Regions from separate parts of the Micromonospora cynarisoli genome, predicted to be linked through region 3. Evidence: riboswitches for the same ligand, from Rfam matches in the RefSeq annotation. Region 3 holds a riboswitch; each other region holds the start of a gene.

The links. A riboswitch is a leader RNA that binds a small molecule or an ion and turns the genes downstream of it on or off. The one in region 3 is predicted to bind cyclic di-AMP.
Positions count from the first base shown of each region.
Region 1: it holds a riboswitch for cyclic di-AMP, as region 3 does, so the genes downstream of both, Q2K16_RS24125 (coiled-coil domain-containing protein) here and Q2K16_RS30570 (C39 family peptidase) in region 3, are expected to answer to the same signal.
Region 2: it holds a riboswitch for cyclic di-AMP, as region 3 does, so the genes downstream of both, Q2K16_RS12395 (coiled-coil domain-containing protein) here and Q2K16_RS30570 (C39 family peptidase) in region 3, are expected to answer to the same signal.

Region 1 covers NZ_CP130426.1:5,473,831-5,483,376, reverse strand. Annotated here, with positions in the region: gene Q2K16_RS24135 (heavy metal translocating P-type ATPase) at 1-1,932, opposite strand, end outside; gene Q2K16_RS24130 (YibE/F family protein) at 2,095-3,438, shown strand; cyclic di-AMP (ydaO/yuaA leader) riboswitch at 3,605-3,735, shown strand; gene Q2K16_RS24125 (coiled-coil domain-containing protein) at 3,740-4,765, shown strand; gene Q2K16_RS24120 (carbonic anhydrase) at 4,865-5,536, opposite strand; gene Q2K16_RS24115 (helix-turn-helix transcriptional regulator) at 5,783-6,109, shown strand; gene Q2K16_RS24110 (hypothetical protein) at 6,409-6,765, shown strand; gene Q2K16_RS24105 (hypothetical protein) at 6,981-7,778, shown strand; gene Q2K16_RS24100 (DUF1232 domain-containing protein) at 7,857-8,207, shown strand; gene Q2K16_RS24095 (TIGR03618 family F420-dependent PPOX class oxidoreductase) at 8,254-8,706, shown strand; gene Q2K16_RS24090 (hemerythrin domain-containing protein) at 8,857-9,459, shown strand; gene Q2K16_RS24085 (ferredoxin) at 9,514-9,546, opposite strand, start outside.
Region 2 covers NZ_CP130426.1:2,999,984-3,009,529, reverse strand. Annotated here, with positions in the region: gene Q2K16_RS12420 (cellulose binding domain-containing protein) at 1-14, shown strand, start outside; gene Q2K16_RS12415 (hypothetical protein) at 242-640, opposite strand; gene Q2K16_RS12410 (hypothetical protein) at 797-940, opposite strand; gene Q2K16_RS12405 (STAS domain-containing protein) at 1,295-1,657, shown strand; gene Q2K16_RS12400 (SRPBCC family protein) at 1,756-2,223, shown strand; gene Q2K16_RS12395 (coiled-coil domain-containing protein) at 2,284-3,342, opposite strand; cyclic di-AMP (ydaO/yuaA leader) riboswitch at 3,347-3,478, opposite strand; gene Q2K16_RS12390 (cation diffusion facilitator family transporter) at 3,646-4,560, opposite strand; gene Q2K16_RS12385 (HelD family protein) at 4,669-6,786, opposite strand; gene Q2K16_RS12380 (carbonic anhydrase) at 7,077-7,745, shown strand; gene Q2K16_RS12375 (hypothetical protein) at 7,825-8,154, opposite strand; gene Q2K16_RS12370 (DUF3145 domain-containing protein) at 8,509-8,997, shown strand; gene Q2K16_RS12365 (hypothetical protein) at 9,263-9,448, shown strand; gene Q2K16_RS12360 (glycoside hydrolase family 3 protein) at 9,486-9,546, shown strand, end outside.
Region 3 covers NZ_CP130426.1:6,967,828-6,977,373, forward strand. Annotated here, with positions in the region: gene pseI (pseudaminic acid synthase) at 1-975, opposite strand, end outside; gene Q2K16_RS30545 (glycosyltransferase family 2 protein) at 1,040-2,158, opposite strand; gene Q2K16_RS30550 (polysaccharide pyruvyl transferase family protein) at 2,248-3,573, opposite strand; gene Q2K16_RS30555 (acyltransferase family protein) at 3,756-4,982, shown strand; gene Q2K16_RS30560 (hypothetical protein) at 5,194-5,589, shown strand; gene Q2K16_RS30565 (hypothetical protein) at 5,727-6,485, shown strand; cyclic di-AMP (ydaO/yuaA leader) riboswitch at 6,983-7,127, shown strand; gene Q2K16_RS30570 (C39 family peptidase) at 7,403-8,239, shown strand; gene Q2K16_RS30575 (CDP-glycerol glycerophosphotransferase family protein) at 8,295-9,546, opposite strand, start outside.

The DNA of each region.
Region 1 (9,546 bases), 1.5 Mb from region 3:
CCCGGCCAGCACCCCGGCGGCCAGCGGCAACGCCACCACGTTGTAGCCGGCCGCCCAGGCCAGGTTCTGGAGCATCGTCCGGTACGCCGCCCGGGACAGCCGCAGCACGCCGGCCACCCCGCGCGGGTCGGACGAGGCGAGCACCACCCCGGCCGACTCGACCGCCACGTCGGTGCCCGCGCCGATGGCGATCCCGACGTCGGCTCTGGCCAGGGCCGGGGCGTCGTTCACCCCGTCACCGACCACCGCCACCCGCAGGCCGCGCCGCTGCAACCCGGCCACCTGCCGGTCCTTGTCGGCCGGGAGCACCTCGGCGAACACCTCGTCGACCCCGGGTCGGAAGCCCAGGTCGGCGGCGACCGCCTCGGCCACCGGTCGGGCGTCCCCGGTGATCATCGCAATGGTCCGGACGCCCTCCGCCCGCAGCGCGTCGACCGCCGCCCGTGCCTCCGGTCGCACCTGGTCGGCGAGGGCGAGCAGGCCGACGACGGTGTCGGGCAGGCGTACCAGGTACAGCACCACCGCCGCCCGGCCGGTCCACTCCCGCTCCGTCGCCGCCAGTTCGGGGGGCAACTCCCGGCCCAGGTCGCGCAGCAGCGCCGGGCCGCCCACGGCGTAGCCCGTGCCGTCGATCACGGCGCGGACGCCCCGGCCGGGCAGCGCGCGGAACCCGGTGGCCGCACGCGGTCCGCCCCGGTCGGCGGCGGCGGTCACGATCGCACGGGCCAGCGGATGTTCGCTGTCGGCCTCCACGCCGGCCGCGAGCCGCAGCACGTCGTCCCCGTCGGTGCCGTCGGCGGCGGCCACCCCGACCAGCACGTGCTCGCCCCGGGTGAGGGTGCCGGTCTTGTCGAAGAGCACGGCGTCGACGGTCCGCATCCGCTCCAGGGCCAGCCTGTCGCGTACCAGCACCCCGGAGCGGGCCGCGAGGGCGGTGGAGAGCGCGACCACCAGCGGGATCGCCAACCCCAGGGCGTGCGGGCAGGCGATCACCAGCACGGTGACGGCCCGCACCACCGCCTGGTCCGGCTCGCCGAGCGCGGTCCAGACCAGCGCGGTCACCACGGCGGTGCCGGTGGCGACGTAGAACAGCCAGCCGGCGAAGCGGTCGGCGAGCGCCTGCGCCCGCCCGCCGGACCGCTGCGCCTGGGCGACCAGGCGGCGGATGCCGGCCAGCGTGGTGGCCTCGCCGACCGCCTCGATCCGCACCCGGACGGGCTGGTCGGTGGCGACGGTGCCGGCCACCACCCGGTCGCCGGTCGACCGGGGCACCGGCCGGGACTCGCCGGTGACCATCGACTCGTCCAGCTCGGCGACGCCGGCCACGACGCGTCCGTCGGCGGGCACCCGGCCGCCGGGGCGGACCAGCACCACGTCGCCCTCGCGCAGCCCGGTCACCGGCACCCGTTCGACGACGTCGTCCGCGCCGACGCGTTCGGCGTCGTCGGGGAGCAGCGCGGCCAGCGCGTCGAGCGCTCCCCGGGCCTGGCCGATCGCCTTCGTCTCCTGCCAGTGGCCGAGCAGCATGATGGTCACCAGCGCCGCCAACTCCCACCAGAAGTTTAGGTCGAAGGCACCGAGGAAGGTCAGGACCGAGGCGGCGTACGCGACGCTGATCGCCATCGCGACCAGCAGCATCATGCCCGGCGTACGGGCGCGGGCCTCCCGGACGGCCCCGGTCAGGAACGGCCGGCCGCCCCACCAGAAGACCACCGAGCCGAGCACCGGCCCGACCAGGGCCCGGCCGGGGAACTCCAGCGGGTGGCCGACCCAGCCCAGCACCATCCGGTCGGTCGCCACCACCGGCAGGGTCAACGCCAGGCAGACCAGGAACCGACGCCGGAATGTCGCCGGATCGTGGTCGGCGTGACCGGGTGGCCCCGGATGGCCGGGGTGTGGGCTGGCCGCAGCGGCCGACCGGTGCTGGTCCATGACCCCCACCCTCCCCCCTGGGCCTACCGTGGGCAGGGCGAACCGGGCGCAAGGGCCGGGGTGGTGGCTACCATCGTCCGACGATGATCCGCCGCCCGTGGGATGAACCGGTTGGCCGGCTGACACGTATTCCGTCCCGGATCGTTGGGAGAACTCGCACACATGGGCGCCGACCACACCCGTCCCGCTCCGTCCACCCCGCCTCGGGTGCGGCGGCTCCTCGTCGTGACGGTGGTGCCGCTCATCGTGGTCACGGTGATCGCCACGCTGCTGCTCTGGCCCGGCGCGACCCCGAAGATCGACCAGGGTGACCAGGTGCCCCGCCACCACGGCACGGTGACCCGGGTGGTGACCGAGCCGTGCCCGCCCGCCCCGCAGACCCCCGACGGCCCCTCCGGGGTGGCCGAGGGGCCGTGCGGGACGGTGACGGTCGCCGTCGAGCAGGGGCCGGACGCGGGCCGTGAGGTGCAGACGCCCGTCCCGTCCGGGCCGGGGGCGCCGACGGTGGCGGTCGGCGACGAGGTGGTGCTGGTCGCGTTGGCCGATCCGAGCGATCCGTCGGCGAGCAGCTACCACATCGCCGAGCACCAGCGGGGCCTGCCGCTGCTCTGGCTGGTCGCCCTGTTCGCGGCGGCGATCGTGGCTTTCGGCCGGCTGCGCGGGCTGGCCGCCCTGGCCGGCCTCGGGGCCAGCTTCGCCATCCTGTTGACCTTCGTGGTGCCGGGCATCTCCGCCGGGGGCGCGCCGCTGCCGATCGCGGTCACCGGCGCCGCGTTGATCATGTTCGTGGTGCTGTACCTGACCCACGGGATCACCGCGCAGACCTCGGTGGCGGTGCTGGGCACGTTGGGCAGCCTGGTGCTGACCGGCGTGCTGGGCACGCTGGCCACCGCCGCCACCCACCTGACCGGGTACGGCAGCGAGGAGGCCACCACGCTGTCGATGTACCAACGCGACGTGGACCTGCACGGTCTGCTGCTGGCCGGGATCATCATCGGTTCGCTCGGTGTCCTGGACGACGTCACGGTCACCCAGTCGGCCACCGTCACCGAGCTGGCGCACGCCAACCCGGGGCTGTCCCGGTTGCAGCTCTACCGGGCGGCGACCCGGGTCGGCCGGGCGCACATCGCGTCCACGGTCAACACGATCGTGCTGGCGTACGCGGGCGCGTCGCTACCGTTGCTGCTCCTGCTCACCGCCGACAGCCGCCCGGTGAGCCAGATCCTCACCAGCGAGTTCCTGGCCCAGGAGATCGTCCGTAGCGCGGTGGCGACCCTCGGCCTGGTGGCGGCGGTGCCGCTGACCACCGGGTTGGCCGCGCTGGTCGTGACCGCCGGGCGGGGACCGGCCGACGCCGGTACGGCCGGACCGACCCCCACCCCACGTCCCGCCCCCGACCGTGCCGAGGCGCTGGAGGCGTTGAGCGCGCCCCGGCACGGCGAACCGTCCACCCCGGCCCCCGCACGGTGGCCGGACCCGGAAAGGAGCACGGACGCCGCATGGTGACACTGCGCTACGTGACCGGAGGCGAGGTCACGGCTGTCGGTCGCGTCACTGATTACCCCTCGCTATCGGGAAAATACTCATTTGGTCGGGTTGCGGGCGTAGATCCCCGGTACGACTCTCGGGTAACCTCGCTGCCGGTCACCGCCGAAGGCGCCCACCGGTGCCAGCGGTGCCACCGCCCAATCGCCGTACGGCGAACCGGGGAACCGAGCACCTGGGGTGAATCCGCGCCAGCGGTAGGGGCCACTTCCGTCCCGAACCCGTCAGCTAACCCGGTCGGCGGTCGACGGAAGGGAAAACTGTGACGGCACCCCTACGCCGCTGGCTGACGCCGGCAGTGGCCGTACTCGCCGCCCTGGCGATCGTCGCCGGACCGGCCGCCGCCCCCGTGACGGCCGCGCCCAACGCGCCCACCCCCTCGGGGCACGAGGAGGACGACGAGCCGAAGCTCCTCACCGACGTCATCGAGGCCACCAACCGGGAGTACTCGGCGGCGAAGAACCGGTTGGAGAAGTCCAAGAAGCGTCAGCTCCAGCTCGCCATCGAGGTGGAGAAGGCGGAGCAGGAACTGGCGGCGCTGGCCCCCCAGGTCACCGAGATCGCCGCCCAGTCGTACCGGACGGGTCGGGTCGGCGCGGTCGCCGCGCTGCTGGAGAGCGACGCGCCGGACGCCTTCGTCCGCCGGGCCGCCGCCCTGGACGAGCTGAACATGGTCAACGCCGGCAAGCTGGCCGAGGTCAACGAGGCCAAGAGCCGGGCCGAGAACGCCAAGCTCGCCCTCGACGCCGAGGTACGCGAGCAGCAGAAGCAGACCAACCTGATGGCCAAGAAGAAGACCGAGGCCGACAAGGCGCTGGCCCTGGTCGGCGGCCGGGGCTTCACCGGTGGCCTGGTCGACGCGACGTCCCCGGTGGCCCGGATCGCCCCCGGCCAGACCGCCGACGGCGGGTGGCGCGGCGAGTCGTGCAGCGAGAACGACCCGACCACGTCCGGCTGCGTCACGCCGCGCACGCTGCACATGTACAAGGAGGTCAAGCGGGCCGGTTTCAACCGGTTCGTCGGCTGCTACCGCCCCGGTGGGCCCTGGGAGCACCCCAAGGGCAAGGCGTGCGACTGGTCGTTGCAGAAGAGCGGGTTCAGCCCGTGGCACAACAACGACACCCGGATGTACGGCAACAACCTCGCCGCGTTCCTGATCCGCAACTCGGACCGGCTGGGCATCTACTACGTGATCTGGAACCGGCAGATCTGGTTCCCGGCCAACGGCTGGAGTTCGTACTCGGGGCCGTCCAACCACACCGACCACGTCCACGTGTCACTGCTGTAGCGCCCGTGATCGACACCGGGGCGACACCGGTGCGATCGAGCCGATCATGACGAAGGCCGCCCGGCTGAGCCAGGCGGCCTTCGTCATGCGTGGCGCGCGTCAGGAGGCGACGGCCGCCGGTGTGGAACCGGCCGGCACGACCGGCGCGGGGGCCGCAGCGACGGGCTCGGGGGTCGGGGCGACCTGGTGGACCTCACCGGCGGCGAGCCGGTAGGACATGCCGACCACCGCGCACCGGCCGGCGGCCACCTCGGCGGCGATCACCGGGGAGTTGCCGAGCAGCACCTCGACGGTCTGCGCGATGTGGATGTCGACGATCCCGTCGATGTCGTGCACCCCCTGCTGGGCCGCGCGGCGCAGGCTCGGCCCGACGGCGGCGACCACCGAGTAGAGGTGCCCCGGAGGCTGGGTGCCGGTACGGGCCGCGTCCCGGGCCGCCTGCACGGCACCGCAGGAGTCGTGCCCGAGGACCACCACCAGCGGGGTGCCGAGCACCGTCACCGCGTACTCCACGCTGCCGAGCACCTCGGGCCCGGCGGTGTGCCCGGCGGTCCGGACCACGAAGAGGTCACCGAGCCCCCGGTCGAAGATGATCTCGGCGGCGAGCCGGGAGTCGGAGCAGCCGACGATGACGGCGAAGGGATGCTGGCCGTCGGCCACGGCGGTGCGGTGCCCGGCGTCCTGGTTGGGATGGCGGGGCGCCCCGGCGACGAAACGCCTGTTGCCGGCCTGCAACTCGGCCAGCGCCTGGGTCGGAGTGATCGGGGCCATTGCCTCACCTCGGTCCGGAATCGCACCTGGTCACGCCGGCCGGCGGCGACGACGGCCGTGCCCCCACGGTCACACGCAGCTAAAGGTACGTCAAGATTTCGTGATACACGTTTCAGGCGTCGGTCGGCGCGGTGTCGACGGCGTGTCGAACCCGGGCGCGCACCGGGTCGGCGGGTGACCGACCCCACCGGCCGGGCGCGACCGTCGGGGCGGCCGACGACCGGTCTCCCAGGAACGGGCCATACGATGGCCGTCATGGCGACAGGCGGCACGGGAAGCACCCGGAACTGGACGTTCCTCACCAACCACGGCCACGTGCTGCTCGCCATCGCCCGCAACCCCACCGCCCGCCTCCGGGACGTCGCCGACGAGGTCGGGGTGACCGAACGGGCCGCCCAGGCGATCGTCGCGGACCTGGAGTCCGGCGGCTACCTGCGGCGGACCCGGGTCGGCCGGCGCAACGAGTACACGCTCAACCCGAGCGGTCACTTCCGGCACCCCGCCGAGGCCAACCGCCAGGTCGGCGACCTGCTCGCCCTCTTCACCCCCGACCAGGCCGACCCCGACGCCTGAGCCCCCGGGCCCGGCAAGGACGCCGACGGCCCCGCGTAGCGCTCGACGTCGACGTCGGTCACCGGGGTGAGCGGTCCGGTGTCGACGGTCGGCGGGACGTCGCGCCGTCGGCGGAACCGCCCGGACCCACCGGCCGGAAACTGTCGGCGTCCTCATCGCCGTCGATGCATCCAGGCGCAGGTCAGGGGCCGCAACCCTGGCGGGAGCGGTCCGTCCACACGGCACACCGTGGCCCGACTCACTCCTCCGGCCGGGTCACCGCCGCTGCGCGGACGGCCGGTCGGGGATAGGTTGGACTGGTGATCCGCGCAGCCTCCACCCCGCCCGTCTGGGTGTCGAGGCTGCGCGACCTGACCCGGCTGGCGGTCACCGCGCTGGTGCTCGCCGCCGGCCTCGGCGGGTTCCTCGCCGTCACCGGTGGCCCGGCCGCCGCAGCCACCCGACCGTCCGTGGTGACCTCGCGGGTGGCGACGCTGCCCGCCGACGCCCGGCCGGCCGACGATCGGGCCGACACCCGGCCCGACGACGGGTCCCTCCGGCCCCAGCCGCCGACGCCCACCGACGGTGCCGCCGCCCGGCCCGTCGCGCCGGCCGCCGGGGCGACGCCGGACCCGGCCCGGGACGCCACCGGCCGGCGCGGCCCGCCCCGGAGCTGAGCCGCGCGGCACCTGCGCGCCCGTCCGGCCACGACCGGAGCACGCCGACCGCGACCGACCCCGGTCGGTCCGACGGCGGTCCGGGCAGAACCGATCCGATTCGGTCCCGGCAGATCCGACCCGGCCCACCCGTCGCAGGACGCGCCGCGCACAGCTCCCGCCCCGCTGCCGGGCCCCCGTCCGTCCACATCGTTGTCCACCGTGAGGTGTTGGTGATGCAGACCGTCTTCTCCGCCGTCCTGCCCGATGTCCCCGCCGCCGCCGCGATCTGGTTGATCCTGCTCGCCTTCGCCGCCGTCGCCGTCGCGGCCCTGGTGGTCCGGCCCGGCCGGCTCCGGCTGGCGGTGGCCGGCCGGTTCCGCGACGCCGCCCTGCCCGACGACCCGGAACGGGCCGAGCAGGACCGGGAGCACACCCGGTACGCCGAGGAGGTCGCCGTGGCGGCCGACCGGGCCGGCACCACCGCGGGCCGGCTGCGGGCCGAGTGGCTCGCCACCCAGGACGAGGTCGAGGCGGCCTGGACGGCCCTGGAGGCGGCCGAGGCGCACCTGCGCCGGCTCGCCGCCGCCGCGGTCATGCCCCTGCCGCACACCGGCCAGACCCCGGCCGAGTACGCCGACCGGGAACGTTGGCTGCACCGGGCCGCCCAGGAGGCGCACCGGCGGGGTGAGCTGTCGGACGCGCAGCTCGCCGACGTCCTCGCCCACCGTGCCGGCTGGGACCCGCGCCGGCACCCGGTGGAGCAGGAACTGGTGCTGCGCCGCGCGGCCCGGGACCATCTGGCGGCCCGGCACCGGGCGGCGGTCGCCCGGGAACAGGCGGCCTGGCGGGCCGCCGACCTGGCCGGCGCGGCGGCCCGCAGCCTGCGCGACGAGGCGTTCGCCGCGCGGGAGCGTCGACCGGAGCGGGCCGAGTCGGTGCTGCCGATGCCGGAGGCCCCGCGACCCTCGACGGACACCACCCGGGAGAACCCGGTCGTGGCACGCGGCCGGGCCGCCGTCGCCGCCTACTGACCCGCCCCGGCGGCGGACGACGGCGCGGCGTGCCCCGGACGGCGGCGCGACGCGCGGCGCTGCACTAGCGTTGCGGGCATGTCCCGGGAGATGTGGGCGCTCGTCGTCGTCGGCGCGATCCTGGCGTTGGCGACACTTGTCGGCGCGATCCTGCTGGCGGTACGGGTGGTCCGCACCCGACGACTGCTCGGCACGCTCGGCGTGAGCGGCAAGGTGGCGTTCTACGGCGCGCTGATCTACACGATCTGCCCGGTCGACCTTCTGCCCGACCCGATCTACCTCGACGACATGGGCGTGCTGGCCGGGGCGTTGATCTATCTGACCCGCCTGGCCCACCGCCGCCGGGCCGCCGGCCGCAGCCTGCCCGGCCAGCCCGGTCGGACGGGTGTCCCGCCCGGTCCGGACCGGTCCCGCCGAACCGTGTCATGATCGGGGCCGGGCCGGGGCCACGCCGTCCCTGGGACGGGGGACGGACATGGCCGGCAGGCATCGGTTGGACCCGTACGACGAGCGGGCCCTCACGTTCTGCCGCGAGCGGCACCTGGCCACGCTGACCACCCTGCGGCCCGACGGCACGCCGCACGTCGTACCGGTCGGGCTGACCTACGACCCGGCGGCCGGGCTGGCCCGGGTGATCACGTCCGCCGGTGCGGCGAAGGCCCGGTACGTCGCCGCCGCCGGTGCGGCGGGGGTCCCGGTGGCGGCGTGCCACCTCGACGGCCGCTGGTGGCTGACCATCGAGGGCCGGGCAATGCTGCGGACCGACGCCGCAGCGGTGGCCGAGGCCGAGCGCCGGTACGCCGAGCGCTACCGCCCGCCGCGCCCGAACCCGGAGCGGGTGGTCATCGAGATCGGCGTGACCCGCCTGCTCGGCTCCCTCCCGCCACCCGCGTCGGGACATCACCGACCGGCGCGACAGGACCGGTAGGCACGCGACGGGCTGGTCGCTGACCGCCGCCAACCGGCGGGCGGGCTCGACAGGTGGCGGTTCATCGACGGTGATGGGTTCGGGTGGCCCGCGGTGGGTACAGGCTCCGGCCAGGAGCCGATCCGTCCGCAACCGGTAAGGGGCACCGAGATGAGCGACCTACAGGCCACCACGGCTCGGGACGTGGTGGACGTCCTGACCGCCGACCACCACGAGATCGAGGCGATCTTCGTGGAGCTGGAGAACCCGCAGGGCACCGCCGAGCACCGTCGTCGGCTGGCCGACGTGCTGATCGCCGAGCTGGTCCGGCACGCGGTCGCCGAGGAGATGTACGTCTACCCGACCGCCCGCCGGGCCCTGCCCGACGGCGACCGACTCGCCGAACACGAGATCGCCGAACACGCCGCCGCCGAGCGGACGCTGAAGGAACTGGAGCCGCTGGACCCGTCCGACGCCCGCTTCGAGCCGTTGATCAGCCACCTGGCGAAGTCCATCCGGCACCACGTACGGGAGGAGGAGTCGGAGCTGTTCCCCCGGCTGCGGGCGGCGGTCGCCCACGAGGAGCTGGTGGAGCTGGCCGACCGGGTGCGGGCGGCGAAGGGGCACCTGCCGACCCGCCCGCACCCCGGCGCACCGGACCACCCGCCGGCGAACCGGCTGCTCAACCCCGGCGCCGGGCTGGTCGACCGGATCAGGGACACGCTGAGCGGGCGACCGACCAGCCGGGCCGAGCTGCACGACGGGCAGGACTGACCGTCGACGGTGGTCACCTCCGGGGACCCCGCCGGAGGTGACCACCGGGACCGGTCACGGTTCCGGGGCAACCCGGCTGCCGTCCCC
Region 2 (9,546 bases), 3.6 Mb from region 3:
GCACCAGCCGCTGACAGCTGTCCGATACCCGCCGGCTCCCCATGCCCGACCGGGCAGGGGAGCCGGCGGCGGTCCGGCCCGGGACCTGCCTGTCCGTGGGTGATCGACTCATTGGTGGCGAAGTCGCGGCATCAACCCCGGGTCTTCACCGCAACATCGCCCCAACGGAGTGGATCAAGACGGCGAAGGCCCCGGTCGACGCTGAGGAGCGTGACCGGGGCCTGCGCGTGCCGTGGGACGGTCAGTCGTCCAGCCCGACGGGGGAGTTCGGCCGGTCCACGTCGACGAACTCGATGTCGTCGACGGCCCGGTCACCCCGGCTGCCGGCGGCCCGCGCGGCGGTGCCGGCGGCCCAGCCGATCGCCGCGCCGACCAGTGCCGCGCCGATCAGCAGGGTCCAGGGCAGGGCCGGACGCCGGCCGGCGAGCGCGTCGAAGGCGAGCGTCGCCCGACGGCGGGCCTCGTCGGCGGTCGAGCCGACCAGGTCGCCGGCGTCGGACAGCCCCGAGTCCCGGACCGACCGGGCGGCGTCGCGGACGCTGTCACCGGCGGAGTCCACCGCCGAGAGCAGGTGGTGCCAGGCCTGGTCGGCGATCCGCTCGGGCTTGCTGCGGCGCTCCAGAAGGTTGCTGCCGATCATCGTGTTACCTCCTCGAATGCCGAAGTCTGCGGCCACTTCGGACGTCGTCTCTGTGCCGCGGGACGGTCCCCACACCGACCGGTCGCCCGGCCGGTATCCGAGCAGTGCCCCGCCCGGCCGGGCCGCAAACCCGGTGCGCGCGGGTGACCACCAGGACTAGCGGACCACGACCACGGACGTCGCGCGGGCGAAATCGTCCCCGTCGTCGTCATCGTCGTCGTCCCCGCCGCCGAAGCCGCAGGCCAGTACGAGAGCGAGTAGCGCGCCGACCCCGGCCAGGCCGAGCAGTCTCTTGAGCATCGATCCGTCTCCTCGATCGTGGTGACCCATCTCTCGCCCACCGTAGGCACCTGTCACAACCTGCGCCGGGAGAGTCGACGGGCCGCACCGGGCAGCCGACGGGGCTCGCCCGGCCCACCGCATCCGGATTCCGGTGGACCGGGGCGGCTACTCTGGGACGGTTGGAACGGCCGAGCCGGGCCGTTCGTCGGAGAGAACAGGACCAGCAACGGTGTGGAGAGGGACGGTCCGGTCCGTCCGGATCCGCGAATTGCTCATCCCGAGGGGTGGCGACCGAGGCCATCGGAGGAATACTCTCGGTCGCGGCCCGCGTACTGATGAGGCGCCCGGGGACGGGCGAGTGGAGGTGCTCGCGTGAGCCTGTCGATCGTGAAGTCGGTCCTGCCGGCCGGTGTCATCGAGATCGCCCCCCGTGGTGAGATCGACGTCGACACCGCCTACGAGGTACGTGAGGCGATCGCCGAGGTGCTGGCCAAGGGCCGGCCCGCGCGGATCGAGCTGAACATGCGACTCGTCACCTTCATCGACTCCGTCGGGATCAGCGCCATGGTCGCCGGCTTCCAGACCGCCGAGGTCAGCGGCGTCAAACTCATCGTCACCGAACCGAGCCGGTTCGTGCACCGGCAGCTCTGGGTGACCGGCCTGCTCGGTCTCTTCGGTGCCCCGGAGCCGTACTTCGCCGGTGCCGCCACCCCGGAGGTGCTGCCCGGCGCCTGACCGGGCCGCCGTCGGCGTCGGTGCCGTCCGGCCAGGGACATTGCCAGTCCGTCTCCGGTACGGCACGATCGTGCGACCGACGACGGTCAGGAGGCCCGGTGGTCCGGCGGGAGAGCTTCAGCTACACGGTGCAGGCGCGCTGCTCACCGGCGGACGCGATGGCGCTGCTGAGCGACCTGTCCCGGCAGGAGGAGCTGCATCCGCTGATCGTCCGGGTGCGCCGGCTACCCGCCCGGCCGGGTGCCCTGGCCAGCTACGCGATCACCGACCGGCTGGAGCTGGGGCCGCTGCGGTTCCCCGTCACCTACCAGGCCGACGTGCTGCTGGCCGGCGACGACGAGATCGTGACGGTGGCCCGCCAGCAGCCCGGCACCACCGTACGCAACCACACCCGGCTGCGGATGGAGGGTGACCTGCTGCGGATCGACGTGGAGATCACCCTCGCCGCGCCGGCCCCGCTGTTCGGCTACGCCTTCCGGCAGGCCCGCGCCGCCCACCTGGGGCTGGCCAGCCGCCTCGGCGCGGTTCTGGACGGCCGGGCCGGCGACCCGCCGGCCGCCGGCTGACCACCGTCGGCATCCGCCCGGACGGTGGCCCGCCCGACGCGGACGGGCCACCGGGCCGGCTCAGATCATCGACAGGTGCACGTGGTTGGTGTGGTCGCTGGACGGGTCCCCGTTGCCCCCGCTGTACGCCTTCCACCCGCTGCTCGGCAGCCAGATCCGCTTGAACCAGATCACGTAGAGCACGCCGAGCCGGTCGGCGTTACGGATGAAGTACGCGGCGAGGTTGTTGCCGTACGTCCGGTCGCCGCCACTGGCCACCCCGCCGAAGCCGTTCTTCTGGGCGGCGAAGTCGCACGCCCGGCCCTTGGGGTGTTCCCCCGAGCCGCTGGGCCGGTAGCAGGAGACGTACCTGGTGAAACCGGCCGCCTTGGCCTGGTTCAGGGCGTTGAGCGTACGCGGGGTGATGCAGCCGTTGGCCGGGGTCGGGTCGTTGACGCTGCACGACTCGGACGGCCAGGAGCCGTCGGAGTTGCGGGGCGCCCCCTTGGCGTTGCTGGTGGACGTGCCGTCCGAGCTGCCGGAGTCGCGGGAGGTGGGGGCCGGCTTGTCGGCGGCGGCCACCGCCAACGCCCGCTCGGCCTGCTCCTTGCGCTTGCCCATGGTGGCGACCTGCTTGCGCTGTTCGGTGATCTCCCGGCTGACCGCGGCCCGGGTCCGGGTGGCCTGGTCCCGGGTTTCGATCATCGTGCGCAGTTCCTGGTCCTCCCGGGTGGCGACCGTCTCCAGCGCCGCCGCGCGGTCCAGGAAACCGCTCGGGGTGTTGCTGTTGAGCAGGGCGGACATCGGTCCGAGCCGGCCGGTGCGGTAGGCCGCGCCGGCGATCTCGCCGACCTTGGCCGTCTGCGCGACCAACTGCCCCTCGATGGTCTTGAGCTGCCCGTCGAGTTCCTGCTGGCGCTTGGTGGAGCGCTCCAGGGCGGCCTTGGCCTCCAGCCAGCCCTTGCTGGCCGCGTCGAGCTGGTCGCGCAGCGCCGGGGTGCCGCCCTCGTCGTCGTCGCCGGGGGCGGCGAGCCGGGTCGTGGGCGCGGCCACGGCCGGGGTGAACGGTGCGGCCGAGACGCCCAGGGCCAGCGCCGTGACGACTGCGGCCAGCAGCCGCGTGGTGGTGCGTACGTGCATGCGGATGTCCTTCCGTCAGCCGCCGACCGGGTTAGCTGACGGGTTCGGGACGGAAGATCCCTACCGCTGACGCGGATGCACCCCAGGAACGTGGTTCCCCGGTTCGCCCGGGCGGGCGATTGGGCGGCGGCCTCCGCCTGGCGGAGACCGGGGCCGAGCCTACCGGTACGCGTGTGACACCTGCCTACCTCGTGACTGAGGGTACGAGAGTGAATACCGTTAAAAGGGGCAAACGTTGCAAATATCCGCGATCTCTGTGCGGGAGTACCCGGCCGGGCTGACCGTCCGGCCCAGGGGTGGGGGTCACCAGTGGGCGGGACCGCAGGCGTCGGGGGCCGCCCCGGGCTCGACCTGGAGGGTGGCGTGCTCGATGTGGAAGTCCTCCCGCAGGGCGACCCGGGCGGCCGCCAGCACCGTGCCGACCTCGGCGTCACCGGCCAGGGTGAGGTGGGCCGAGGCGACGTCCATGCCCGAGGTGAGCGTCCAGACGTGCAGGTCGTGCACCTCGGCGACCCCGGGCACGGCGGTCAGCCGGTCGTGCACGGCGGTCACCGGCAGGTGCTCCGGGGCGGCCTGCACCAGGATGCGCACCGCCGCCCGGCCGAGCCGCCAGGTGCGGGGGAGGATGAACACGCCGATCGCCACGGCGACCAGCGGGTCCGCCCACCACCAGCCGGTGCCGGCGATCAGCAGTGCCGCCACGATCACGCCGATCGAGCCGAGCAGGTCGCCCAGCACCTCCAGGTACGCCCCGCGCAGGTTGATGCTCTCCCTGGCACCCTCCCGCAGCAGGCCGAACGCGACGATGTTGGCGAGCAGGCCGAGCACCGCCACCACCAGCATCGGACCGGCGAGCACCTCGGGTGGCTCGCCGAACCGGCGGACCGCCTCGATCAGCACGTAGACCGCGACCCCGCTGAGCAGCACGGCGTTGGCCAGGGCGGCGAGCACCTCCAGTCGGTAGAGGCCGAAGGTGCGCTGCGGGTCGCGTCCGGCCCGCCGGGTGGCGGTGATCGCGGCCAGGGCCATCCCGATGCCGAGTACGTCGGTGAACATGTGCCCGGCGTCGGAGAGCAGGGCCAGTGAACCGGTGCCGAAGGCGGCCGCCGCCTCGACCACCATGAGCACGGTGAGCAGCCCGAACGCCGCCCAGAGCCGACCCCGGTGCCGGTGCGCGGCGTTGCTCACCGTCGCGCTGTGGTCATGACCTGCGCCCACGTCCACACCTTCCGTCGCCGCTGCGGACCGGCTCCAATCTATGCTCACATCGCTATGTATGCAAGTGACTGTCGGACGTCCGGCCAGGTAGGCCGGGGTGCCAATCGGTCAGCCGGTCGGTTCGACGGTGGTGAGGCGCTGGGTCGCCCGGGACAACGCCACGTAGAGCGTCCGTACCCCGGACCCCGGATCGGCCCGGATCTCGCCGGGGCAGACCAGCACCACTCCGTCGTACTCCATGCCCTTGGCCTGGAGGCTGGTCACCACCTGCAGGCGCGCCCCGCCCCGGTCGCCCAACCAGCCGGCGACCTCGTCCCGGCGGGGCACCGGGGTGATCACGCCGACCGTCCCCGCCACCTCGGCCAGCAGCGTGTCCACCGCGTCGGCCGTCGCGCGGGCCAGCTCCGCCGCCGGCACGTGCAACGCCACCGGGTCCACCCCGGTGGAACGCACCGCGCTCGGCAACTCCAGGTCCGGATAGAGCCGGCGGATCTCCGCCGCCGCCACCGCGAAGATCTCCGCCGAGTTGCGGTAGTTGGTGGACAGCGTGAACCGGTGCCGACGCCGCCGGCCCAGCGCCTGGTCCCGGGCCCGGTCCAGCTCCGCCTGGTCACCCGTCCAGGCGGTCTGCGCCGGATCACCCACCACCGTCCAGGAGGCCAGCCGACCGCGCCGGCCGATCATCCGCCACTGCATCGGCGAGACGTCCTGCGACTCGTCGACCACCACGTGCGCGTAGTCCCGGTAGTCCTCAGGCCGCTCCCGTGCCGCCGCCCGCGCGGCACGCTGCCGTTCCCCGAAGGTGCTCAGCTCGCGGACCCCGCCGGCGAGCTGGAACGGGTCCCGGCGGGCCTTCTTCGGGCGGACCGGCTGACCCAGCAGCGCGTCGAGCTCGTCGAGGAGGGCGATGTCGGCCACCGTCAGCCCCTCGGTGTCCAGCGACCGGTACGCCCCGGCCAGCAAACCGATCTCCGCCCGGGACAGGACGCCTGCGGCGTACCGGTGCAGCCGCTCCGGCCGGGCCAGCCAGCCCAGCACGTGCCGGGGATGCAGCCGGGGCCACCACGCCTTGAGGAACTCCCGGAACTCCGGCCGCTCGATGATCTCGTCCTCGAAGGCGGGCTGCTCGGGCAGGCCGGTGACGGCCAACCGCCGGGCCTGCGCGTACAGCGCGGCGAGCACCCCGTCGAAGCCGACCCGGCGGACCTCGTTGCGGCGGGCCCCCCGGTGCAACGCGCGGTCCCGGACGCCGTCCAACTCGCGCCGCTCCAGACGCAGCAACGTACCCCGGTAGAGCAGCCGCAACTCCGTCGGGCCGTCCGGCACCGCGTCCCGGGCCGCCCGCTCCAGCACCCGACGCATCCGCAGCGAACCCTTCACCGCCGCCACCTCGGGCCCGTCCGTGCGGGTCGCCGACATGCCGGGGAAGAGCGAACCCAGCGAGTGCAGGGTGGCGGTCTCCTCACCCAGCGACGGCAGCACCGAGGCGATGTACTCCACGAAGACCGTCGACGGGCCCACCACCAGGATGCCGCCGCCGGCGTACCGGCTGCGGTCGGCATAGAGCAGGTACGCCGCCCGGTGCAGGGCCACCGCCGTCTTCCCGGTGCCCGGACCGCCGGAGACGATCGTGACCCCCGAACCGGGGGACCGGATCGCCTCGTCCTGCTCCCGCTGGATGGTGGCGATGATGTCCCGCATCCCCCGGCCGGTCGCCCGAGACAGGGTCGCCAGCAGCGCCCCGTCACCCACCACCGGCATGTCCGGCGGGGCGGCCTCCGGGTCGAGCAGGTCGTCCTCGATCCGGGTGACCTTCTCGTCCGACGAGCTGATCGTGCGCCGCCGCACCACCCCCAGCGGCTCCGCCGGGGTGGCCCGGTAGAAGGCGGCGGCGGCCGGGGCCCGCCAGTCGACCACCAGCGTCTCGGCGTCCTCGCCACGCACCCCGAGCCGACCGACGTGCAGCACCTGCCGGTCGCGCAGGTCGAGCCGGCCGAAGACCAGCCCCTCGTGCTCGGCGTCGAGCAGGTGCCGGCGCTGGGCGGCGTGGAAGACCATCGCGTCCCGCTCCACCAGCGCGCCGAAGTTGCCGACCCGGGCCAGCCGGTAGCCGTCCCGTTCGGCGCGGGCGGCCGAGCGGCGTAGTTCGGCGAGCCGGGCGTACACCCGGTCGAGATGCCGTTGTTCGGCGGCGATCTCCTGCTCCAGGGTGGTCTGGTCGGTCAACGTACCGGCTCCTGTGCGACGGCGACGCCGGGCGCGGGTGCACGCCAGGCGGAATGAGGGTACGGGCAGCCGCCCACCCGACGGCGGGCCGATACCCGTACCGCGACATCCACCACCTCCGCGCGACCTGCCCGGGGTGGTGGTCGCACGCCCCACACGCACGGGTCGACCGCGCGCCCGCAAATGCGCCGTCGGCTCAGCGCGTCGTCCGCCCGGCGGACGCCGGGTGGCCCGGTGAGAAGATTCCCGACCTGCCCGCACGGGGCCGGCCCGACGGTCAGTCTGGAGCCATGCCGAGTCCGCCCACCGGGGCCGCCCGGACCCCCGACCCGCCGCCCGTCGCCGCCGGGCCGGACCGCACCGCCCGGACACCCCGGGCCGCGCTGGCCGAGTTGCTCGCCGGCAACAGGCGCTTCGTCAGCGGCCGGCCGGTGCACGGGCACGACGTGACCGCCGCCGCGGCCGTGGCCTCCGGCGACCAGCAGCCGTACGCGGTGCTGCTCGGCTGTATCGACTCACGGGTGCCGCTGGAGGCGATCTTCGACCAGACCTTCGGTTCGATCTGCGTGATCCGCACCGGGGGACACGTGCTCGACCGGGCGGTGCGGGGCTCGATCGAGTACGTGGTGGCGCAGCTCGGGGTGACCCTGGTGATGGTGCTGGGGCACGAGCGGTGCGGCGCGGTCGCGTCGACGGTGCAGAGCGTGCGGACGGGCCGGCGTCCGGGCGGTGACCTGGGCTACCTGGTCGAGCGGATCACTCCGGCGGTGACCGAGGCGGGCCCGCACGACCCGGCCGTCCACCCCCTGGCGGTACGCCGGCACGTGCGCCGTACGGTGCTGGCGCTGCGTGCCGACGACATGCTGGCCGGCCCGGTCGCGGCGGGTGCGGTGGACGTCGTCGGCGCCCTGTACGACCTGGACACCGGCGAGGTCATCCTGCTCGACGACGGCACCTGACCCCGGCGGGTGGAGACGCGGAACCGCCCGCCGGGATGACCCGACGGGCGGTTGCCTGATGTGCTCGGGGGAGGGCTGCTCAGCCCTCGAAGACGCCGGCCTCGACGAGACGCTTCTCGGTCTTGTCCCACCCGTGGTCGGGGTGGGTGGCGGCGAGGTTGCTGATCTCGGCGCGGATCTTGGCGGCGTGACCGGCGGTGGCCAGCGTCCGGATCTCCTCGACGAAGGCGTCGGAGTCGGTACGCAGGTGGGCGGTCTTGCCGTTGGTCAGGTTCCGCACGTAGGCGTGCTTGCCGCCGTTGAGCGGGATGAGGTACTTGAACTCGCCCAGCACGCTGAGGGCGCCACCCTGGCCAGCCTGGCCGGCCCGGACTGACGCGCGCGCGGTCTTCGAGGTGTTGCTCGCCACGGAGATGCTCCTTGCAAGACGTACGGGAGGACGGGGAACGTCCGGGGGCTGTAGCGGGTGACGCCCGGTGGTCGTCTGACGCTCGGTGTTCGTCGAAACGCCCGGTGGGTCGTCGGCCCGCGAAGTGTTGCGACGGCACAGAACCGCCCAGAGAAATATACACGACCACGGTGCCTGGCAGCTCACCGTGCCCGTCGGAGTGCACAACCCGGGTCACCGGTCCGGGTATTTCCCGGCGGCGAATTTTCCGATTCCCTGGCGCACCATCCGTCACAGCAGTCATCATGTGTGGCAACAGCCACTCGGGTGTCGAGGTCGTAGGGGAAGACGCACCTCGCCCTCCGGGAGGTCACCGTGCCAACGCGTGGCGTCGTATACGTCCACTCGACCCCGCTCGCCGTGTGCTCGCACGTCGAGTGGGCGATCGCGCGCGTCCTCGCCGCGCCGGTCAACCTGCACTGGACGGCCCAGCCCGTCGATCCCGGCGCCCGCCGGGCCGAGTGCGGATGGACCGGTCGGCCGGGGACGGGCGCCGAGCTGGCTGCTGCCCTGAGGCAGTGGCCCATGATCCGTTTCGAGGTGACCGAGGAACCCAGTACCGGCGCGGACGGCGAACGCTTTATGCACGTGCCCGGCCGGGGCCTGTTCCGGGCCGCGGTGGGCGCGGCCGGCGACATCCAGCTCGGCGAGGACCGCCTGCGCAGCATCATGGCGTCGGTACGCCCGGAGGCCCTGGCGCACGCCCTGGACAAGGCGATGGGCACCGCCTGGGACGCCGAGTTGGAGCCCTACCGCTACGCCGGGGACGGCGCGCCGGTGACCCTGCTGACCCGGGTCGGCTGACCGAGCCCGCAGGTCTCGCCCTGCCGGCTCCCGCATCTCGCACTGCCGGGCACCTGCATCTCGCACTGCCGGCACCCGCGCCGAGGGCGATCCGGGTGCCCGCGTCGACGACGAGCTTCGCGCTGCCTGCTCCGCTCCCGGAGCGATGTCTTCGCGAGGAGCTCTATGCCTGTCCGTCATATTTATGACGGACAGGCATAGAGCTCTCCAGGAGGTTGTACTCACCCGAGTGCGCGCGCCAGCGACCGTGTCCGGTTCGGGTGGGATGACCGCCACGCGAGCGGCCGGACCCGAGTGGGCCACCCTGGCCTCCGAGCCGCGCGAGGGGCCGCCGCCCACCGGGCGGCCGGTCCGGGTGAATCCGCTCACCCGGACCGGCCGCGCCCCGACCGGCACCCGCCGGGGAGTCGGACACCCGGTCGGGGACGGGCACGCCGCGCCCACCGCCTGACCTGGCCGGGTTGCCGCTGATCTCCGGCGCGGGTTGGATGGGCCGGGTGCCGATCTCCCCGCGACGTGCCGGCGTCGCCGTCACCGCCCTGACCGCGC
Region 3 (9,546 bases):
CTCCACCGGGGGCAGGCCGCCGGCCGGGCGGATCGAGCGGACGTTCGCGGCGGTCACCTCGTCGCCGGCCCGGACGTCGGCCACCACGAACAGGGAACGGCGGAACCGTAGCCCCTCCCGCTCGGCCGGGGTCGGCCCGACGGCGGTGCCGCCGAGCGCCGCGTGCGCCCGCGCCGACTCCACCACCAGGGCGGCCAACTCGTCGGGGTGCAGCGAGAAGTCGGAGTCGACGCCACCGTCGGCCCGGTCGAGGGTGACGTGCTTCTCGATGAAGCAGGCGCCCAGGGCCACCGAGGCCACCGGCACCCCGATGCCGGGCGTGTGGTCGGACAGGCCGACCGGCACCCCGAACGCGTCGGCCAGCACCGGAATCCGGCGCAGGTTGCTGTCGGCAGGTGGGGCCGGGTAGGCGGCGGTGCAGGCCAACAGCACGATGCCGCCGGCCCCGCCGTCGCGGGCGGTGCGCACCGCGGCGTCGATCTCGGCGAGCGTGGCCATGCCTGTGGAGATGACAAGCGGCTTGCCGGTGCCCGCGACCAGCCGGATCAGCGGCAGGTCGACCAGCTCCGACGAGGCGATCTTGTACGCCGGGACGTCCAGCCCCTCCAGCAGCGCCACCGCCGACGGGTCGAACGGGGACGAGAACACGGTCAGCCCCCGCTCCCGGGCCCGTTCGAAGATCGGCCCGTGCCACTCGTACGGGGTGTGGGCCCGCTCGTAGAGCCGGTAGAGGTTCTGCCCGCCCCACAGCTCGTGCCCGCCGGAGATGCGGAACGCCCGGGTGTCCACGTCGATGGTGATGGTGTCCGGCCGGTACGTCTGCAACTTCAGCGCGTGCGCCCCGCTGGCCGCCACCGCGTCCACGATCGCCAGCGCCCGGCCCAGGTCGCCGTTGTGGTTGCCGGACATCTCCGCCACCACGAACGGCTGCTCCCCGGCCCCCACCAGGTGCGGCCCGATCTTCACTGTCGTCATCCCCAGACCCCTGTTCCCTGTGCTCGTTGCTCGTACCCCGGCCGCCGCCGACCCCGACGGCGGGTCACCGGCTGCCGCGACCCGCCAGCGCGTCGCGGTCGGCGGGGGAGTGGTGGGCCGGCCCGACGGCCGTCGGCACCGGTTCCGGCGTGGCGGCCGGGCGGCGCAGCCACCCCGCCAGCCGGTGCGCCTGGCGCAGCACCGCGTACGCGAGGTAGTTGTCCCGACCGACCAGCCGGTGCTTGAGCCCGGCCGCCCCGCCCGGCCGGGGGTAGCCGCCCGGCGGCAGGTGCCGGCGGTAGTGCGCGGCGACCCGGTGGAAGAACTCCCGGCGCAGGTGCGGGTGGAGCCGGCCGTCGTTGCCGACCACCACCAGCATGTGGTTGACCATCAGGGCGAACAGCTCACCGCGCAGCCGCTCGTCCGGGTACCGGCGGGCGACCCAGTCGAACAGCCTGTCGTACTGGTCGAAGGCGTCGAAGTGGCGACCGCTGCGGGTGGAGGTGATCGCACCCTGCCGGCCCTGCCGGTAGAGGTAGCAGACCCGGTCCAGCACGGAGATCCGCTCCGCGCCGATCAGCAGCGGGTTGCTGAACGGGATGTCCTCGTACCAGCCGGGGTGGAAACGCAGCTCCAACGCGTGCAGGTACGCCCGGCGGACCACCTTGTTCCACGCGGTGTGCTGTACCCGCAGCAGCCCGGGACGGTCGGCCAGCCGGACCACCCCGGGGATGCCGCGCAGCAGGTGACTGCTCGCGTCCACCTCCCGCCGGCCGTCGTCGCGGACCCGCAGGTGGTCGAGCATCAGCACGTCGGGGCGGTGCGCCCGGAGCCGGTCCAGCACCGCCGTGACCGTGCCCGGCGGCAACCAGTCGTCGCTGTCGACGAACCAGACGTATTCGCCGGTCGCCACGTCCAGGCCGGCGTTGCGGGCCGGACCCAACCCGACGTTGCGGGTCAGGTGCACCGTGCGTACCCCGGGATGCCGGGCCGCGTACGCGCGCAGCAGCTCCCCGCACCGGTCCGGCGAGGCGTCGTCGACGGCGACGATCTCGACCGCGCCCGCCGCGTCGGCCGGCACGTCCGTGCGCACCGAGTCGAGGCACTGGTGCAGATACGCCTCCACCCCGTGGACCGGGACGACGACGCTGAGCAGCGGGGTGGGCGCGGGCTGGATGACCACCCCGCCACCCTGGTGCACGGGTATGGACGGCCACGGAACGTGACGTATCCGGTGGAGATGGAGCTGCTGAACAGCGGCCGAGCGGCAGGTTAACGGTTCAGCATCCGCCGTACCGGTGCGGGGACCGCGCGCCGCACCCGGGCCCGCAGCCGCTGGTCACGCAGTTCCCGTACGTCGTCGCCGAGCGCCGCGTTGCGGTCGCGCAGCCACTGGATGCGGGCCAGCAGTTCCTCGGGTGAACTGGCCGAGGCGGGTCGGACCGCCGGCGGGAACACCGTCTCGCGGACCTGCGCGTCGAAGCGGGCCGCGCTGTCGCCGTCGTCGAACGCGTTGCCCAGGTCGTGCCGGGCGAGGAAGGCGCGCATCACCTCGTAACGGGCCCGGTGCCCGGTGTTCAGGCCGGTGTAGTCGGCCTCGGCGTAGAGCTGCGCGGCGTCCACGTCGGCCGGCACGTCAGGCATCAGCCGGTGCGGGATGTCGAAGTAGCGGGCCAGTTCCAGGGTGCGCGAGTCGTGCGCGAACAGGTAGCCGGGGGTGCCGGCGACCAGCGCGGTGATGGTGCCGTGGATGCGGGTGCCGAAGGCGAAGTCGAAACCGGCGAGGTAGTCCATCCAGGTCCACGGGTCGAGGAACATCCGCACCTTGTCCTCGGTGAACAGCGGGTGCGAGGTGTGGATCGGGATGGCGCTGGTCTTGCCCCGGTCCTGCGGGGCGTCGCCGTAGAGCAGGGTGCCAAGCGTCTTGAGGTCCTGCGGCAGGTAACGCAGGTTGGGGTAGCGGGCCTGGTGCGAGGCGATGATCTTCGCCATCGACTTGACGTACGGGGAGACGGTCAGCGCCACCCGGGCGTCGGTCGTCAGGGCCGGCGCGGACTTCTCCACCCGGAGTTGGTCGCCGTGCAGGAACATCGACGGGCAGCCGATCACGTCGACGGCGGAGAAGCCCAACGTGTTCAGGTACTGCGCGGTGATCTCCCCGCGTACGCCGATGCTCGGCCCCCGCTCCAGCGCCGCCCGCACGAACCGGCTGACCACGTCGTCGATCGGACGCAGGTACTCCCGGTCGCCGTGCACGTCGGTCTGTACGCCGACCCCGAACACCACCACCGGGATGCGCAGCCGCTCGACCAGCTTCGTCATCAGCTCGATGCGGTGGGCGTAGCTGCGCCGGAACGCGTTGGCCAGCGGAATGACGTACACGTCGTACTGCTCGTTGATCCGGTCGGCGTCGCGCAGGTCGACCTTGAACTCGGTCGACGTGATCCGTGCGGTGGAGGTGCGCAGCAGCTTGTGCGCGGCGTGACTGAAGACCAGGTTGCCGTTGTTCTCCCCGATCCAGTTCCCCTCGTACGCCTCCTCCGGGCCGCGTACGTCGAACGGGTCCTTCTTCGCCCGCATCAGGATCCGCTGGTGCACCACTTCGCTCCGTTCCTCGTTGGCCTGGCGCCTCCGACGGGCCGCCCGACCTGCCCCACGGGTACGCCGACACCGACAGGTCCCGCGATGTTAGGGCAGTGGAGGGATTTCGTACACCTTCCGCACATCCGCACCACCCCGGCCCGTCGCCGGGGACGGGGCGTGCCGGTAGGGTGCCCCGGGTGACCAGCGTGCCCACCACCGCGTCCCCGGCGCTGAACCGGCTGCCGTCGCTGACCGGGCTGCGCTGGATCGCCGCCATGCTGGTCTTCGGCTACCACGTCGGCACCATGCGGATCGTCGCCCAGCCCGACGCCAAGGCGGTGGTCGACTGGCTGTTCACCCTGGGCCTGTCCGGGGTGCAGTTCTTCTTCATCCTCAGTGGCTTCGTGCTGGTCTGGTCGGCCCGCGACGGCGACCGGCGGCGGGACTTCTGGCGACGCCGGCTCGCCAAGATCTATCCCAACCACGTGCTGACCTGGGCGGTGGCGCTGCTGGTGATGTGGTGGTTCGCCGACCCGGTGGTCCCGCGCGCCGCGCTGGAGAACCTCTTCCTCGTCCAGGCGTGGGACCCCACCCCCGGCTACTTCTACAGCATCAACAACGTGAGCTGGTCGCTCTCCTGCGAGCTGTTCTTCTACCTCTGCCTGCCGCTGGCGCTGCCGGCGATCCGGCGCGCCCGGTCCGGCCTGCTCTGGGCCGTGGTGGCGGCGGTGCCGCTGGTGATCCTGGCGCTCTGGCCCGGCCAGCAACTGCTGCCCGAGGGCAGCAACTGGTGGTTCACGCAGGTCTTCCCGCTGGTCCGCTCCACCGAGTTCTGGCTGGGCGTCGCCGCCGCCGAGCTGCTGCGCCGTGGCCACTGGCGGGGCCCCGGGCTGCCCCTGGCCAGCGCGCTCTTCGTGGTCGTCTGGGTGGCGGCGCACTGGATCCCGGCCGAGATGTGGGCGGCGCTGCTGTCGGTGGCGTACATCCTGGTCATCCCGGCGGCGGCCCGGGCCGACGTGCAGGGCCGCCGGTCACCGTGGCGGCACCGCACCCTGATCTGGCTCGGTGAGGTGTCGTTCGCCTTCTACCTGGTGCACGTGCTGGTGATGGTGACCGTGCTGCGGCTCACCGGGCACCTGGGCGTGGGGCTGCCCGGCTGGTCGGGGCCGCTGGCCGTGCTCGGCTTCCTGGTGGTGAACCTGGTGCTGGCCGCCGCGCTGCACCGCTTCGTGGAGACCCCGATGATGCGCCGCCTCGCCCCCAGTCGCCGCACCACCCCGGCCACCCCCGACGCTGATCCTGCCGCTGCCGCCGGTGCTCCGGGTGCCGGCGGGACGGCAGTCGTGCCGGGGCCGAGGGGGGCCGACGGCGGGCCGCGCGACGGCCGCCCCGTCGAGTACGCGGGACCGCGCGACCCGCACTGACCCTGCCGGCCCGGCCCTGCCGGCCCGGCCCTGTGCCCGGCCGGCCCAGGCGACGGTGCCGGGTGGGGCACGGGCGGCGGGGCTCCCTCCACGGTGGATGCCGGGCCTGGTCCGTCGCCCCGCCGGGCCGGGACCTGCCGCCCTGCGCGACCGGCGCGGCGACACGCCCGGGGGTGCTGCGGGCCGGTCGGCGCGGCGGTAGCGTGGTCACGTGTTCCCGGTCGCGCCCACCAGTCCCCTGTGGTGGGTCGCGCGCGGGATGTCCCGGCTGCTCGCCGGCCTCGCCGTGGCACTCGCGTTCGCCGCCGCCGGCCCGGCGCTGTCCGGCCCCGCGCTGTTCGACCCGGCCCCGACCGCACTGCCCGCCGACACGTCGCACTCCTTCCCCGCCGCCGTGGCCCTCGACACCCCGTTCGGCCGGGGCGACGGCATCCGCGCCGACGACCGGGGGACCGATCGGGTCGACGTGCTGGCAACCGACCGGGCCGACGCCGGGATGTCCGCCGAGCCGGCCGGTGTGGCCCGGGAGCTTCCGGCCGCCACTCTGGTGACACCGAGCGGTCGGGTGCCCGCCGTCGCCGGTCCCCGGGCACCCCCGGCTGGCTGAACCCGCCCCTGCGGGCCCACCCGCCCCGCCACCACTACAGCCACGACCTCGTCCCCGTACCGCCCGGACGGCGCTCCGCGACGGTTCCGCCCCGGTACGGCCCCGACCACCACATTCCGCCCGCGAGGTGTCGACCCGTGAACACCGTGCTCTCCCAGTTCCTGACCGGGGTGCCGACCGCCACCGCGATCTGGTCCCTGCTGCTCGTCCTCGCGCTGACCGGCCTCGCCGTCCTGGTCGCCCGCCCCGAGCGGGACCAGTCGACCGACGTCACCGCCGTCGTGCCGCCGCCGGACGCCCCACCCCCGGTCGCCGACCTGCGCCGCTACGCCGGAGAGGTGGCCGTCGCCGCCGCCGGGGCCGCCCAGACCGCCCGCCGTCGCCGGGCCGCCTGGCTGGCCGCCCAGGACACCCTGGACCGGGCATGGCAGGCGTACGACGAGGCGGAGACGGCTGCCCGGCGGTTCACCGGCGCGGGGGCGCTGCCCAGCCCCCGTACCCCCCGGACACCTGCCGAGTACGCGGGCCGGGAACGGTGGCTGCACCAGGAGGCGGTGGCGGCGCACTGGCGGGGCGAACTGACGGTGGAGCGGCTGCGGGACGTCTTCGCGCACCGCGACGGCTGGGACCCGCGCCGGCACCCCGTCGAGCACGAGGTGATGCTCGCCCGGGCGGTCCGGGAGGACCGGCGAGCGGCGTACCGGGCGGCGGCCTGGCGGGAACGCGTCGCGTGGCGGGACGCCGAGCTGGCCGCCGAGGCCGCCCGCTCCCTGGCCACCGAGGCGTACGCGGCGACCCAGCGGGTGCGGCCGGGCCGGATCCCGCTGCCCCGCACCGCGACGGCGGCGACCCGCCCGACCCCGGCCACCCGCTGGCACCCGGCCCGGGTCGGCTGACCAGCCCACGACCTCCCGCTCCCGGGCCGGACGAGGCTCGGATCGCTCTCGGTCGGCCCCGGCCTGGCCTGCCCGGGATGATCGACACAATGACGCGCACGTGGCGGTGTCCGCCCCGCGTTGACCCCGCGACTTCGGCCCCGTTGCGGGCGGTGCTCCTCCCCTTGGACCCCGGGGCCGCGCTGGCCGGCGTCTCGGGGGTCGAATTGTTACTCAGCCCGGTGTGGGGGGCGTCACGGCTGGGGCGAATCGGACAGGCGGTCACAGGCCATCACATCGACTTCGATGATCATCGGAGGTCGCGGCCGGGTCGTCCGGTTGTCGCCCCGCCGGGGTCCGACGACGCTTCGTCCCCGGAGCTGGCCCTCGCTGCCCGAGTGCCCCGGAAGGAAGCCGGTCCGACGATGTTTACGCAGGTCAAAGGGCTTGGCGGGAGCGAAGGGCGACCAGTAGTGTCGCTGCGGTCCGGTGCGGTTTCCGATCGCAGGAGGCGACGCCGCACCGACCCGCTCAATCGTGCTGGTCACGAACCGGGGACCCACACGCACCACCTGGGGTGAATCTCCGGGCCACGGCCCGGGGTAGGGCGATCTTCCCGCCCGAATCCGTCAGCTAACCCGGTCGGCGGCAGCGGAAGGAGTTCCATCCTCGTGCAGTATGACCCCACCCCCTCGGTAAACCCTCCACCTCGGTGCCGGGGTGCCGCCGGACCGTCGCGCCTGACGCGCTGAGCCGGCCGTCCACCCCTGCGCCCGACCCCTGTCGGGCGACCCGCCGATCCGTCCGGCTCCCGCCGGGCGGTCCCTGCCGAACGAGCGGCTGAACACCCGATCCGCGCGTGGCGTGCCCGCCGCGTGCCGGTCCGGCGTGCCCGGCCGCCTCCTCGCCCCGTGGAGGAACACCCCGTGAAACACCACATGAAGCGACAGCTCCGCCGACTGGGCGCCCAGCGCCCGTACCGGATGGTCGTCGGCTCGGCGGCGCTCCTCGTCCTGGCCGCCGGTGGCACCGCCCTGGCCGCCGGGGTCGACGACGCCCCGACCGACGAGCGCGCCACCGCCGTGGCCGAGACCGCCCCCCGCCTCGACGACGTCGCCAGCCGCGCCCAGGCCCGGGTGGCCACCCCCGCCCCGGCCAGCCCGTCGGCCACCCCCTCGACCAGCCCCACCCCGTCGCCGCGCGTCACCCGGGCCAAGGTCCGCGCCACCGCCGACCCGGACCTGACCCGCAAGGCGGCCCCGAAGCCCCCGTCGTCGAAGGTCCTGCGCTACGACTACCAGGCCCAGATCACCTACTACTACTGCGGCCCGGCGGCGGTGCGCAACGCGCTCAGCGCGGCCGGCATCGAGCGCGGCCAGGACACCCTCGCCGCCCAGTTGGGCACCACCGAGATGGGCACCAACTCGGCCGAGGACACCACCCGGGTGCTCAACGCCGTGGTCAAGGGCGACCCGTACCGGACCCGGATGTTCGCCGGGACCCCGAGCGACGCGCAGGTCGAGCGGCTCCGGGCCGACGTGGTCGCGGCGGTCACCGACAAGCGGGCCGTTGTCGCGAACGTGGCCGGGGACGCCACCGACCTCGACGGCGGCTGGCACTCCTTCCCCGGCGGCCACTACGTCGCCGCCGTGGGCTACCGGGACAACGGCCGTACCGTGCGGATCGCCGACTCGGCCGACCCGTCCCTGCCCGCCTACTGGGTCAGCGTGACCACCCTGGCGAACTGGATCGCCACCCGGGGCTACTCCGCCTGACCGACCACCCCACCCGCCCCGGCCGCCCGAGCACGGGCGGCCGGGGCGGTGCACGTCATGGGGCCGATGTAGCGGTGTCAGCGGACTCGGATACCGCAACATCGCCCCAATAGGCGTCGGCCCGGGGGGCCGGCGGGGTCCAGCCCGGCTCCAGCTCCCGGCGGGCCGCGTCGAGGAAACCGTCGGCGTACGCGTCGGCGGAGAAGTCGCCCAGGTAGCGGCGGCGGGTGTCCCACCGGGCCGCCGCCAGCGGATCGGTGTCCAGCAGCCCGGTCAGCACCTCGTCGAGGTTGGCCATGTCCCGGCGCAGCACGTAACCGGAGCGGGCCAGCGGAAAACGGCTCAGGAACTCGTCGCCGTCGACGCCCAGGTCGGTCACCGCGTACGGCTTGCCGGAGTAGAGGTAGTCGGAGATGACCCCGGAGACGTCGGAGACCAGCGCGTCGGAGCGGTTGACGCAGTCGGTCAGGCTCAGCTCGCGGCTGGCCGCCGCACCCCACAAATGCTGCCGGCCGGTACGGGTCCGGTCGGCGGCGAGCAGTTCGGTGAGCCGGGCCAACTGCCGGGCCGAGGTCGGGTTCTGCCCGGTGTACGGGTGGGCCCGCAGGATCACCGTGGCGCCCCGGTCGAGCAGCCGGCGCAGCAGCGGCTCGGCCACCGGCAGCGAACAGTAGTTGGCGTCGGCGTGGTGGCCGGTCCAGGTGGGGGTGTAGAGCACGGTCGGGGCGGCCGGCGGGCGGGCCTCCCGGCGTACCTCGATGGCTTCGACCTGCGGACGGCCGACCACGACGAACTTCTCGGCGGGGATCTCCACGCCGGCCCGCGCGTACCGCTCGATCGCCGCCGGACCGGCCACGAAGATCTTGTCGAAGATGGCCGAGACCGGGTTGGCGCTGGGGGCCTTGTCGCTGTCGCCGTGGTGCAGCTGCACGTGGGTGAGCTGGGTGAACCGGATGCAGTGGCTGTTCTTGGCCCCGTGGTTGACGTAGAACGCCACCCGCAGGCTGGGCACCAGCGCCTCGTCCATCGCCTTGAGAGTGGGGCAGTAGACCACCGGGGCGCTCGTCGCGGCGGCGATCGTGGGCAGGAACTCCGGCTCCCGCAGCAGCACCAGGAACGGCCGGCCGAGCCGCTCCAGGTAGGGCAGCCACATGGTGACCTGGTACTCCGAGCCGGGCGGGGCGGAGAAGTAGAGCAGGAACTCCGGCTGGTGCGCGCGCAGCGCCCGGGTCACCGGGCCGCCCCCGGCCGACGGCCGGAACCGCCGCCGGGCCAGGTCCAGGCCGACCGCACCGCAGCCGGCCGCG